2 regions of the Pseudoalteromonas sp. GutCa3 genome follow, and region 2 is predicted to be linked to the other one. Evidence: predicted binding sites of a transcription regulator. Region 2 holds the regulator's gene; the other holds the start of a gene.
What was found. Region 2 encodes MetJ, which represses methionine synthesis genes. Its sites were predicted from a motif close to TAGACGTCTAGACGTCTA; they were not measured.
Positions count from the first base shown of each region.

Region 1 (3,217 bases), on a different contig from region 2:
TAAATCATCTGCATTTTCTACTTTAACAAATACGTGTAATAAACCCGGATCTTTAGTCTCTGGGTTATAGGTAAACATTTGGCTGGCAATTTGTTTGTCGACCACTAGCTCTTGATATAAATCTGAATTATTTGAAAAATAAAGCTGTGAGATTAAATCAAGTGCCGCTCTGTCTTTTTTAGCAGGCTCCCACGCAGCGCCTTTGTAAGATACAAGTAACCAATGCCCTGGTAGCGCTTCATCTTGCTGGTGCAAATATTTTGGTGCTTGTTGAACAGGCTCTGCTTTAATGTCAGCAACATAGTTACCCTTTTTCCAGCTGCCCCAATGCTTTTTAACCATTGCCATTGTTGCTTGTGGATCTACATCGCCCACAATAACAAGTGACACATACTCAGGTTTATAAAACTTAGCAAAAAACTCTTTCCCGTACGCCATTTGATCTGGCATGGCTTCTATGTCTTTAAAAAAGCCCATAGTGGTGTGTTTATACGTGTGCTTATCAAACGCTTCTTCGCGTACAGCGCTTAATAATTTACGAATTGGACTCGCGTTGTTTTTTAAGTACTCACCTTTTACCGTTTGTGCTTCTGTTCTAAATTGCTCTTCGGTGTAAGTTAAGTTTTGAAAAATATCAGCTTCAAGCTCAAGTACTTTATCAAGATGCTGCTTTGAAAAGTTTAAATGGTAGTTTGTAAAATCGTTTGTTGTATAAGCGCGGTTATCAACACCTGAATTTTTTAATATGTCTGAGTACACATCTTCAGGGTATTTTTGTGAGCCTTTAAACATCATGTGTTCAAAAAAGTGAGCAAAGCCTGTTTTGCCCTCTTCAACTTCGTTACGCGATCCAACCGATACCGGAATTTGCAGCGACACTACATCAGGGTAATCGGTTTTAACAACCATGACACGTAAGCCGTTTTCTAGCTTTTCAATTAAATAATCTTGCGAAAAAACACGATCATCAGCTTTATTTACTTGTTCTTGTTGTGCTGTTGTTTGCGTGCTTTGGTTTTGTTGCATGGCGCAACCCGTTAACGCCAGCGATACCGCTAAGCTGGTTGCTAATAATTTAAATTTCATTGTTGTCCCTTTTTAAATTGAGCAAATTTGTTGTCAGATGTATTACTAACTCACTCTCGATTATGCCCCAAAGCCAATAAATATAAGAGCCCAAAGGGAATTTATTATGTAAACAACTGTGTCAATTATAAATTATGGGAACAAGCAATATGAATAAACATCATGTTAGTTGAAAAACTTTCATTAAATAAATCTATCTAGACGTCTAAATGGCTGCTATATTAAATCCATCAAAACAAACTTAGCTGGAATGAGGATTATGGCTTTATCACTAAAAGAGAAGATAGTGGACACCAATCAAGGTGTTTATCTTATTGGTACTACCCCGCCTAAAATTGGCACCGATAAAGCGCAATTAAAAACCATTGCAGAAAAGCTATTAGGTCGCTTACACGAAATTGAATACGACGGCGTGATAATTTACGACATTCAAGACGAAAGCAGCCGAACCAATCAAGACCGCCCATTTGCGTTTAAACAAACCGTTGATCCGCGTGAATACAGCCATTTACTTCGTAATTTATCTGCACAAGATGTGATTACTTATAAAAGTGTGGCGCAGCGTGGCGTAGGCGAATTTAAAGATTGGCTAAGTGAAACTAAAAACGACTACGATTTACAAAATGTTGTTTTAGTAGGTAGCCCATCATCGATAGGCGATATAAAGCTAAGCCTGCCAGATGCGTATAAAGCGATGGCTGAGCAATCAGATGATTTCTTTTTAGGTGGCGTTACGATTGCCGAGCGCCATTCAAGTAAACGAAATGAGCACGAACGATTAATAGAAAAAACAGCACAAGGTTGTCAGTTTTTTATATCGCAAGCTGTTTACGATGCACAAGCGACTATAGAGCTAATTACTAGCTACGCACGTACATGTAAAGCACAGGGTATTACACCTCAACGTATTATATTAACGTTTACCCCGTGCGGCGGCGAAAAAACCTTAGAGTTTATGCAATGGTTGGGTATCTCAGTGCCAGAGGCAACTAAATGGCGCATGCTTGATGCAGACAATACATTAAGCGAATCAGTCCGTATTTGCCGCGAAAACCTCGACTTAATACTTAAAAGCTGTGCGCATTTAGATGTACCGCTGGGCTTAAATATTGAAAGCTTAACAAACCGTAAAGAAGAAATTGACGCGTCAATTAATTTATACCGTTTATTAAAAGCCATTATGGAATTGAACCTTGCGGAAAAGCTAATAGCTTAAAAGCTAGGTTAGAGCTAATTAACACCCTTCTTGGCAAGCCTCATGGCTTGCTTTTTTATGTCCGTACTTTGAAAAATAAATTAATAAGTACAAGTAAAAATTTGCAGCTTAAGCTATCCATGAAAGCTATTTTTGGTTATTACTCTCAAGCCTTTTTAAGGCAAACCCCATCGATGAGCACATAACACCAAAAATAATTCCCTCATCAGATATAAATCTAATGCTAGGGAGCGTTTCAAATAAGCTTATTATTGCTAATGAAAAAATAAAACCTATCGCAGAAAAAACCAGCCAAGTTTTTGTGGCATGAGTCATGACGAACCTCCTTTTTCTATGTTGACTTTATATAAGTAAACTTTATAAAAGGTAGCTTTTCTTTCATTTTATCTATATCAGATAAATAATTAAACTTCTCAATATTTTAATATTCAATCTGCTATTCAACTGAATATTACGACAATAAATAGTAAATCACTTACTCTTAACAAGTCGATTACTGTACAAGTCTGCTACTGGAAAAATCATTTTATAATCGTCCCAATTTAAATTCCCATCTACAATTTTATAATTGAGAAAATGCCTTCTCTGTTTATAAATATCATAATCTGGGTGCCCAACAGAGAAAATAAATGGATGAAAATCAACCAAACATTTATGCCCATCACTAAAATATATCTCTAAAATATGATCAGCTATGGGTTTTGAATTAATTATCGATAATTCCAGCATTAAGTTCCTTTTTACATTTTACCTTTCATAAATCAGATTCAAGTACACTATCAATGCCTTCTCGCATATCAATTGATAAATGATATCGTTCTGATTCTTCATCGAGCTCAAGCACAACAAACCCACAGTTAAAAAACTTTTCAGCTTCTTCATATTGTTCATACGACCAATGAAAATAACGCATTA
Region 1 covers NZ_PJBK01000090.1:49,288-52,504, reverse strand. The annotation lists gene CXF64_RS16430 (M16 family metallopeptidase) at 1-1,086, opposite strand, end outside; gene CXF64_RS16425 (methylenetetrahydrofolate reductase) at 1,346-2,302, shown strand; gene CXF64_RS16410 (histidine phosphatase family protein) at 3,057-3,217, opposite strand, start outside.
Region 1: a site for MetJ is predicted at 1,285-1,302, ahead of CXF64_RS16425 (methylenetetrahydrofolate reductase). Genes of this name have one in related genera too.

Region 2 (3,217 bases):
TAAACGTTTTGCAGGGCTTGATTCTATCGATATTGAAGTTAAGCACAAAACAACAGAAGACTTTATTAATACGGTTGCCAATATTGCCGACACATTCGGTGGTATTAACCTTGAAGATATTAAAGCACCAGAGTGTTTTGAAATAGAAAAAGCATTAATAGAGCGTTGTAGTATTCCTGTTTTTCATGATGATCAACACGGTACTGCCATTGTAACGGCTGCTGGTATGTTAAATGCGCTAGAAGTACAAGGTAAGTCAATTGAAGATGCAATTATTGTATGTTTAGGTGCAGGCGCTGCCGCTGTTGCGTGTATGGAGCTGTTAATTAAGTGTGGTGCACTGCGTGAACACATTTATATGCTTGACCGCAAAGGTGTTATTCATACCCGCCGCGATGACTTAAATGAATATAAACAGCTTTTTGCTAACAATACCGATAAGCGTACATTGCAAGATGTAATTGCAGATGCGGATGTATTTGTGGGTGTTTCTGGCCCTAACTTATTAGCGGCTGAAGATTTAAAGCTAATGGCTGCAAAACCAGTTGTGTTTGCATGTTCAAACCCAGATCCTGAGATTGATCCTGCACTTGCGCACGGCGCACGCAATGATTTAATCATGGCAACAGGGCGCTCTGATTACCCTAACCAAGTTAATAATGTTTTATGTTTCCCGTTTATTTTCCGTGGTGCACTTGATGTACGTGCAAGTGCTATTAACGATGAAATGAAAATTGCTGCAGTAGATGCTATTCGAAGTATTGCCAAAGAGCCAGTACCTGCAGAAGTTTTAAAAGCCGCTGGTGTAGATAAACTAGAATTTGGTGCGCAGTATATTATTCCAAAACCAATGGATCCACGTTTACTGCCGCGTATAGCAAGAGCTGTTGCACTTGCTGCTATTGAGTCAGGTGTTGCACAAATTGAGCTACCTGAAAACTATATGCAGTAAATCTATATAGTAGAGCTATGCAATAAAATTTAGACATAAAAAAACCTCAGTAATTACTGAGGTTTTTTTTATCTTTGTAATATTTATTCTTCGTTTAAAACGGGTACTTCTAGACCCATTTCTTGCATTATTTTTTTAACTTCTTCTGGCACTTTTTCGGCGTTATCTTTACGTAAGTCATCGTCATTTGGTAAAGGTTGGCCAGTAAAAGCATGCAAAAATGCCTCACATAGCAATTCACTATTTGTAGCATGGCGAAGGTTATTGATTTGACGACGTGTACGTTCGTCAGTTAATACCTTTAATACATTTAGCGGGATCGAAACGGTGATCTTTTTAACTTGCTCTGATTTTTTACCGTGTTCTGCGTATGGGTGAATATACTCACCATTCCATTTAGCCATAAGATGTATCGTTGCCTCAGATTATTAATTTCTCACACGGTATAAAAAGCGTGTAAATATGCGTGAAATTCTATCGATTTAAAAAAGATAGTCAAATAATAGATACCGATCTATCTTAATAAGCCTATTGTAGGTGTAAAGATAAGCACACTTTTGTGAGCTAAAATGTGTTATTCGCAGAGGCCTCTTCTACTTTTAGCCATCTAGAGCTTTAAAATGCTTTGACTTATCAAAACGGATAACTTACTCTTTTAGACGTCTAAACATCCAAATTAATCAGGTGACGAATATGAGCGAAAAAAACAAAGCGACCATTGCTGTACGTAACGGCGTTGATGCTGATAAACATCATGGTGCGGTGGTACCGCCAATTTATTTATCGACTACTTATTCGTTTGCCGACTTTGATACTAAGCGTGAGTATGATTATGGTCGTAGCGGTAATCCTAATCGTGATATTTTAGCTGAGACGCTTGCTAAGCTTGAAGGTGGCGCTCGTGGCATAATTACAGCTACAGGCATGGCTGCCGTGCATTTAGCTACTCAGCTACTTAATAGTGACGATACGTTAGTAATTCCACATGATTGTTATGGTGGCAGCTATCGTTTATTTACATCTTTACAAAAACGCGGACTACTAAAGCTCGAAATATTAGATTTAACAAAAGAAGAAAGTCTTCAACAAATTTTAGTAATTAAACCTAAGCTTATTTGGATAGAAACCCCAAGTAACCCAGTACTTCGTTTAACAGATATTAAAGCGGTTACCGATGTTGCAAAGCAATGCGGTGCATTGGTGGCTGCAGATAACACGTTTTTGTCGCCTGCTTTACAAAATCCTATTAATTTTGGTGTAGATATTGTGGTGCATTCAACCACTAAATACATTAACGGACACTCAGATGTAGTAGGCGGCGCTGTTATTGCCGCAACACAAGAGTTAGGCGATGAGCTTGCTTGGTGGGCTAATAACATTGGTATTACGGGTGCGCCTTTTGATAGCTATTTAACGCTTCGTGGTTTACGTACTTTAAATGTGCGCCTAAGGCAGCATCAAGAAAATGCACTGGCAATAGCTAAGTACCTTGAAAGCTCTGAATATGTAAGCCAAGTTTACTACCCAGGTCTTGAGTCACATCCTCAACATGAGCTGGCTAAAGCACAGCAACTTGGTTTTGGTGGCATGGTTAGTTTTGATATTAAAGGCGATATAAATGACGCTGCAGCATTTTTAACTAGCCTTAAAACGTTTAGTTTAGCTGAGTCACTAGGTGGCGTAGAGAGCTTAATTTGTCACCCTGCAACTATGACGCACGCAGGTATGGAGGCAACAGCACGTTTAGAGGCGGGTGTGGGCGATACGCTTATTCGTATTTCGGTAGGTATTGAAGATATACACGATTTAGTCGCTGATTTTGAACGAGTGTTTGAACTTGTAAAACCAGGGCAAAATAAAAATGTTGGCCGTGTAGGCAAAGGAGCAGGCACTTCTGGTGGTAACGTTAAATTAAGTGCAGCTCGTCCGGCGCTTTGGTGATTAATATGGTTAACTGTATACATAAATTTGGTGGATCGAGTTTAAGCTCAAGTGAGCGATACCAAAGCGTAGCAAAAATAATAATTACACATACTCAACCGGGTGATTGTGTGGTGGTATCGGCTGCGGGTAAGACAACCGATACGCTAGTATTACTTTGGCAAAGCTATCAAAAACAAGATACTCAAGCAGTAGCTGATATTTTACTGCAGTTAAATAACCATCAAAGTGATTTAATAGAGCAGTTATTAGAAGCTGATTTAAAACGAAGTGCACTTAAAACACTAAATACCGAGCTTAGCTATATTGCAGAACTTGCTCAAG
Region 2 covers NZ_PJBK01000087.1:443-3,659, forward strand. The annotation lists gene CXF64_RS15845 (malic enzyme-like NAD(P)-binding protein) at 1-952, shown strand, start outside; gene metJ (met regulon transcriptional regulator MetJ) at 1,036-1,356, opposite strand; gene metB (cystathionine gamma-synthase) at 1,646-2,893, shown strand; gene metL (bifunctional aspartate kinase/homoserine dehydrogenase II) at 2,899-3,217, shown strand, end outside.